Linked DNA regions of Priestia megaterium. The main gene of each other region encodes a partner of the protein of the gene in region 2 in a complex. Links are inferred from orthologs where the notes say so. Each region holds a gene or a part of one and is shown on either strand. Other genes may lie near its edges. The genes, in order: smc and LIS78_RS22180.

Evidence for each region.
Region 1: the proteins of LIS78_RS22180 (region 2) and smc are in contact, whole or in part, in a crystal structure (PDB 3ZGX), measured with the Bacillus subtilis proteins. The link is inferred for Priestia megaterium from one-to-one orthologs.

What each region holds. Positions count from the first base shown.
Region 1 is NZ_CP085442.1:4,118,112-4,122,550, forward strand. The notes cover bases 321-4,439. They hold smc (chromosome segregation protein SMC), read right to left. Parts: upstream 4,082-4,439; coding sequence 521-4,081; downstream 321-520. Other genes in these bases: ftsY (signal recognition particle-docking protein FtsY), read right to left, coding at 321-495; rnc (ribonuclease III), read right to left, coding at 4,159-4,439. Also shown: more of ftsY, read right to left, coding at 1-320. UniProt on the Bacillus subtilis protein: Required for chromosome condensation and partitioning.
Region 2 is NZ_CP085442.1:4,278,392-4,281,581, forward strand. The notes cover bases 156-3,025. They hold LIS78_RS22180 (segregation/condensation protein A), read right to left. Parts: upstream 2,034-3,025; coding sequence 1,278-2,033; downstream 156-1,277. Other genes in these bases: LIS78_RS22170 (D-alanyl-D-alanine carboxypeptidase family protein), read right to left, coding at 156-590; scpB (SMC-Scp complex subunit ScpB), read right to left, coding at 709-1,281; LIS78_RS22185 (YjcZ family sporulation protein), read left to right, coding at 2,232-2,330; LIS78_RS22190 (DUF309 domain-containing protein), read left to right, coding at 2,463-2,984. In the rest of the region: more of LIS78_RS22170, read right to left, coding at 1-155; LIS78_RS22195 (GNAT family N-acetyltransferase), read right to left, coding at 3,060-3,190. UniProt on the Bacillus subtilis protein: Participates in chromosomal partition during cell division. May act via the formation of a condensin-like complex containing Smc and ScpB that pull DNA away from mid-cell into both cell halves.

The DNA.
Region 1 (4,439 bases), 160 kb from region 2 along the record:
CTCAATCGCACCGGCACGGAACGTATCACCTGCTGCCATTACGACTTTTTTGCCTTCTTGTTTGAATTTATGCGCAATTTTCCCAATTGTTGTTGTTTTTCCAACGCCGTTTACCCCTACAAACAAAATCACCGTTAAATCATTTTGCTGCATATTCAGTTCACCAATCTGCTCTTCACCAGACTCATAAATGTCAATTAATTTCTCAGAGATGACAGCCTGCACATCTTGAGGGTCCTTAATATTACGGCGTTTCACTTCCGATTTTAAGTCATCAATTAAATCCAACACGGTAGCCACACCGACATCAGCACTAATTAAAATTTCTTCTAATTCCTCAAAAAATTCTTCGTCTACTTGACGATAGCGAGACACTAGATCATTCACCCGTTCTGAAAAAGAATTGCGCGTTTTTGATAATCCATCTTTAAATTTTTGTGTAACAGAATCCGTTTGCATTGTAATTTTTTCTTTTAGTTTCTTAAAAAAGCTCATTCGTACCACCCTTTCATTCTATGAGTTAAACATATTGCTTTGATTCTTCTAAACGAACAGAGACTAATTTCGATACGCCAGATTCTTGCATCGTCACACCGTACAGTACATCAGCTTCTTCCATTGTACCTTTTCGGTGAGTAATAACAATGAACTGTGTTTGATTACTAAATTTGCGTAAATACGTAGCAAAGCGATGAACGTTTGCTTCATCAAGCGCCGCTTCCACTTCATCTAGCACACAAAACGGAACTGGACGTACTTTCAAGATAGAAAACAGGAGGGCAATAGCTGTTAACGAACGCTCGCCGCCTGACAGCAACCCTAGATTCTGCAGTTTTTTCCCAGGAGGCTGGGCAACAATTTCCACCCCTGTATTTAATAAATCTTTCGGATCTGTTAATTTCAAATCCGCTTTTCCTCCGCCGAATAGTGAAGAGAACACTGTACCAAATTCATTGCGGATACGAGAAAACGTATCAGAAAAGCGTTTCTTCATTTCCCCGTCCATTTCTTCAATCACTTGATACAGGGTATTTTTCGCTTCGTCCAGGTCCGCTCGCTGCGTATTTAAAAATTCATAGCGCTCTGAAACGCGTTCATATTGTTCAATAGAACCTAAGTTTACGGTTCCTAATTCATCAATTGCCAACTTAATGAGCTTGATTTTTTTCCTCGCTTCTTGAATATCTAATGTTAAAGGATACTTTTCTTTTGCTGCTTCAAAGCTAATTTCGTACTCTTCTGTCAGCTGCTGCAGACGGCTGTCTAGCTCTACGTCAATTCGATTGATTTTGACTTCTTCATCTTTTAAAGCATCCGCAATTTGTTTGTACTGACGCTGCAGCTCTTTTACAATCCTCTCTTCGTCTTCAAGTTTATTCTGGGCTTTCAACCGCTCTGATCTGCAGTCATCCATTAATTTTAACGTTTCTGTCTTTTCTTTTATTCGCTCATGCGCCGCTTCTTCGAGCTGAAGTTCACCCGAGTCGTTGCTCGTGATTTCACTGGTTAAAAGAGAAAGATCATCTGTAGTTTCAGACAAACGCTGAATGGTTTGATCAAGCTCAAAACACACTCTTTCATATTTTTCTTGCTGATTTGCAAGGAACTGTTCTTTTTTCGCAAGAAGGACTTTTACTTCTGTAAGCTCATGTTGAACCGTTTCTTTAGACGTTTGCTGTGTATGCTTGCGTGCAGCTAACTCTTCAATATTTTTCTCTAATACATTTGCTTGCTGCTGATTTCCTTGCAAACTCGTATGCAGCTCATCAATTCGAGCGGACAAGCTTGTTTGATCTTGTCTAAAGCTAGCAATATCATGATCGTACATGGTTAAGCGGTCATTCACTGCTTTTTCTTCGATGTCAATTTGCTTTACTTCTCGGTCAGATTCCTGCTCTTTGTCTTTCAAGCGTTCCACAAATGCCTGCTGTTTATTAATTTCCTGTTGAAGCTCTTCAATCTGTGACTTTTTATCTTTTACATCTTGCTCGAGCACAAGCGTCTTTTGTTCCATCTCTTCTATTTTTGCCGTAATGGCTTCCACTTCACGCTGACGGCCTAACAAAGAGTTGGACTTTTGCTTCATTGAACCGCCTGTCATCGAACCACCAGGGTTGACGACATCTCCTTTAATGGTCACAAAACGATAGCGGTGCTGCACAAGACGGGCAAGTTCATTCGCACCTTTTAAATCATTGACAACAATAACGGTTCCAAGCAAATTTTTAATAACTCGGTCGTAGGTAGCTTCGTATTTAACAAGAGATGAAGCGATTCCTACATACGCTTCGTGACTCTCTAGCATAGAAATAGTTTGAGCCGGAACATAACGGTCTTTTACAGACGTCAGTGGTAAAAATGTAGCTCTCCCGTAACCATTTTGTTTTAAAAAGCCAATTGCCTGACGTGCACTTTGTTCGTCTTGAACGACAATATGCTGAGCTGCTCCTCCAAGCGCAATTTCAAGCGCTGTTTCATACTCTTTTGGGACATTGATTAGCTCAGCAATGGCGCCTTTGATACCTGCAAGCTTCTCATCACGCGCTTTTAATACTTCTTTTACACCGTGAAAATAACCTTCATAGTCTTCTTGCATCTCTTCAAGCATTTCTTTTCGTGATTTTGTCTGTTGCACGTACTGATAAGCTTGATAAAGCGTAGACTCTTGTTTGCGATAGGCTTGCCTTAATGACTCAAGCTTCTCTCCTTGCTGCTTATACACTTGCACAGCTTGCTGAAGCTCTTGACGAAACTGAGCAAGCCTTTTGATCGCCGCTTCTTTTCGCTGCGTTAATTCACGGCGCTGTTCTACGTATTGCTCGTTGGATTTTGTTAAACGCTGCTCTTTTTCAAACGTTTGCATTTTTTGCTGCTCTAAAAATGAAATTTCATTTCGAGCGGATGTTTGAGCGTTCGCTAATTCAAAATACTCGCTTTTCATCTGTTCAAGTTTTTCTTCTAGATTCTCGCTGTACTGTCTGAACAGCTGTTCCTGCTCAGTAAGCTTCAGACGTATCTCTTGTACTTCTTTTTGAGATTGCTCAAGATCTTTTCCTTCGCTGTCTTTTGCTTTACTTAGCTCTTGATGCTTATGAGTATACTCTTTTACTAAACGTTCCAGCTGCTCTTTATTTTGAAAGGCATTTTTCTTACGCTCTTTTAGTACTTCTTTTTTGCCTTCTAGCTTTTCTACTTCTTCACTTACATATAGTAGTTTTTTATGTAGAGAATCTAGTTGTTCATCTATTTGCTGAATGTGCAAACGAAGGGTCTGGATTTCTCCTTCGCGCGTGCGAATATTCGTCGCGAGAGATTCTTCAAGCTGCTCGTGCTGAGCCATTTCAGCTTTTAATTTTTCCCATTTCTGATGAAGATCTTCAACTTCAAATACCGTAACAGCCACATCCATGTGCTCTAATTCTTCTTTTTTCTGCAAATAATCTTTTGCAATAGACGATTGAATCTGTAAAGGCTCTAACTGACCTTCAATTTCATGAAGAATATCTACCACTCGGTTTAAATTTTCTTGCGTTTCGAGAAGTCGAAGCTCCGCTTTTCGTTTACGCGTTTTGTATTTTAATACACCTGCTGCTTCTTCAAAAATTTTACGGCGCTCGTCAGATTTACTGCTTAGTACTTCTTCTACTTTTCCTTGACTGATAATCGAAAAAGCTTCTCTTCCAAGTCCTGAATCCATAAATAAATCGACAATATCTTTCAAGCGGCACGGCTGGTTGTTAATAAAAAATTCACTGTCTCCTGAGCGGTACACGCGCCTTGTAATACTAACTTCATGGTAGTCAAGCGGGAGAAACTGGTCATCATTTTCCAACGTAAGCGTTACGTCAGCCACATTTACCGCACGGCGCGATTCGCTTCCTGCAAAAATAATGTCCTCCATTTTCCCTCCACGAAGCGATTTGGCTGACTGTTCTCCAAGCACCCAGCGTATGGCATCCGTAATGTTGCTTTTTCCGCTTCCATTCGGTCCTACTACCGCCGTTACACCTGGCACAAAATCTATCGATACTTTTTCTGCAAACGATTTGAACCCTGCAATATCTAATCGTTTGAGGAACATAGAAATCCCCCCTCACACATGTAATCTTTTCATAGCAAATCCCCCTTTATAACGAATACGTTAAGAGGGGGATCATTTTATTTCGTTTGACTTGCTCTAATTTTCGTAATAGCTACTTGAGCTGCTTTTTGCTCTGCTTCTTTTTTCGAACGGCCTACACCAACGCCGAGCTCTTCACCATTTAACGATACGCGAGATAAGAATTCGCGATTATGCGCTGGACCTTTTTCTTGCAAAACTTTGTATTCTAATTGTCCAACTCCATCACGTTGAATCACTTCTTGAAGCTGGCTTTTGAAATCCATCACATGAGAAAAAGCACCTTCATTAATTTTTGGAAAGACAACTTTTTTTAGAA
Region 2 (3,190 bases):
TGCTTCATTCGATAGACTTTTGTTCCTGAAATCTCTTTGAAAATTTTATTATTCATTGCATAGCGCATTAGCAGAGCCATATCGTGCGCTGTTGAGCGATGATTTTCATGATCGTCTAATCCATGCGGATTTTGAAATGTTGTATTTGTCATGCCAATTTCTTCTGCTTTTTTATTCATCAAATAAACAAATCCATCTTCGCTTCCTCCAACGGCTTCTGCGATAGCTACAGCAGCATCATTACCCGAACGAAGCATCAAGCCATATACTAAATCTTTTAATTTTATTTTTTCACCTTCAACTAAATACACAGAAGAACCTTCAACACCAACTGCGTTGTGGCTAACGGTAACTGTTTTATTTATTTTGCCAGATTCAATCGCCAGTATTGCTGTCATAATTTTTGTAATGCTAGCAATTCGGCTAACTTGATCTGCATTTTTAGCATATAACACTCTCCCTGATTTCTGTTCCATCAAAATAGCACTATGAGCACTTACGCTCCCCGCTGCAGATGATGTGGAAGGCCAACCGCTGAGACATAGCAATACAATAAATAGATAGATGATACTTTTTTTGCTTCTTTTCATGTCATCCCCGTCCCTCTACCTGTTTGTACAAGTTTATGCTCGTCTTTTTTGGTTATGAATGAAAAGATTTGTCCATACAAAAAAGAACATAGAAAAAACTCTATGTTCTTTTACACTTTCACTTCATTTCTTGAAACGATTGAAAAAACAAATCTGCTTCTTGATCGGTTCCTTCTTGTAATAAATCTTCTGGAAGCGGCGGCAGCTCTTCGATACTTTTAAGGCCAAAATAGCCTAAAAATTCTTTTGTCGTTCCGTATAAGATGGCCCGACCTGCGCCTTCCGCTCGTCCCACTTCTTTTAATAAAACCTTTCCAATTAAAGTTTGAAGAGGTCTTTCCGTTTTCACTCCGCGAATCTCTTCGATTTCAGCTCTTGTAATTGGCTGCTTATACGCTACAATAGCTAACGTTTCAAGCGCTGCTTGTGATAATGATTGATTAGCGGGAGCTTCTACGAGCTTCTCAATATATGGTGCATACTCTTTTTTTGTGACAAGCTGATAGGCCCCTCCTATTTCAATAAGTGTAACTCCTCTGAACTTACACTCTTGCTCTAAGCTCTCCAAAGCACCTTGAATGTCTTCATGAGGCTTTTCTATAATCTCAGCTAACCGGCTAATGGATAGACCTTCATCACCAGAAACAAAAAGTAAGCTCTCAATAATAGCCTGTAGATTATTCGTTGTCATTCCTCTTCATTCCTTTCTCGATACGATACATAAAGCTCGTCTAGATTGTGCTGCTGTTCCACAACGATTTCATTTTCTTTCATTAATTCCAGCACAGCTAAAAACGTTACAACAATATGATCACGCTCTTGATAAGGAAACAGCTGATAAAAACTTTTTTTCCCTTTAAAGGCTTTTAATTCATTCACAATTTCACTCATGCGCTTGTCAATTGGAATATCTTGCCTTGCTATTTTCGTCTGCATAGGCTTTTTGTTTTGCTTTCGTTTCATCAACTTTTGAAAAGCACTTAGCATATCATACAGTGATATATCCAATCCTTCGTCCTGAGGCTGCGTACGTTCTTCTGCATTTATTTGCACATTACTTGGAGGTTTTGTATACACATGACTTTGGTCTTCTTCCAGCTTTTGAAGCTCTACCGCCGCTTCTTTAAACTTTCGATATTCAATTAAGCGCTGCATCAATTCTTCACGCGGATCTTCTTCATCGACCATTTCAATTTCATCCATATCTTCTTCATACGTAGGCAGAAGCATTTTACTTTTAATTTGAAGCAAGGTTGCTGCCATGACTAGATACTCACTGGCAACGTCTAGCTGAAGCTCATTCATTGTATGTATAAACATCATATATTGCTCAGTAATTGTCGCTACTGGGATATCGTAAATATCAATTTCAAATCGGTTAATCAAATGCAGAAGAAGATCTAAAGGTCCTTCAAACGCATCTACTTTTACACTATACTCCACTTTTATCTCACCAACACTTTTCAATTGCTTATCATTTCTGCTGCTTTATATAACGTTACTATCATTAGTATAGAGGATTATAGACACATGTCCAATACAAATTAACGTGAAAATAGGTCATTTGCCCATACAAAAAGTTTAAACATACATATGATGTCAAGGTAATAACATTTTGAAATGACTGAAGGAGGAACTCGCATGGGTGAAAAATCTTGTGGATACGGTAGCGGTTTCGCTTTAATTGTTGTACTGTTTATTTTATTAATTATTGTTGGTTGTTCTTGCTTACGCTTCTAACCACACATATTGAATAAAAACAAACGTGTTCGCCATACCTTGAGCACGTTTGTCTCTTTAAAGGTACCGCGATGATGAATAGCTAATTTTTGTGATACACTACATATAGAGTCTTACCAGGAGGGAACAAGATTGTATTCACAAGCCTATATTGATTATTTAGTTCATTTTCATGGCGACCGGGATTACTTTGAATGTCATGAACTGCTAGAAGAACACTGGAAAAAAGACGAAAGAGGGCACCGCAATATTATTTGGGTTGGCCTTATTCAAATTGCTGTTTCACTCTATCATCATCGACGCCAAAATTTCGCCGGAGCCAAAAGAACGATGCAAAAGGCGCTGGCAATTTTAACGAAGGAAGAAGAAAATATTGCACAGCTTGGACTTAATTATCCTTCACTGCTTAAACTTCTTCGCAAACAATTAGCTTTAATCGATACCTATCAGCCATATAAAAGTATTAACTTGCCCATTGAAGATCCAGCATTATTACGAGCTTGCAAACAAAGAAGCACTGATAAACAGCTTGTCTGGTTATCAGCTTCTAATCTGCAAAATGATGCGATTGTTCATCGTCACAGCACGCGAGATCGCTCAGATGTGATTGCGGAAAGACAAGCAAACTTATTGGCAAAACAAAACAACAGGTAGCTAGAAGCTACCTGTTGTTTTATGATGACTAAGATGTGAAAGAAGCTTTCGCACCTTACCTAATCATGCTTTTCTTTATTCATCCGACTGACACTTTTCATAAAACGGAGCGATGATTTCACTCGGCTTAATTTGTGCAGTCGTATACATTTCTTTAAGAGCTTTAATCATTTTTTTGCCAATGCCCTGTTGGCGGTGTGAAGGGT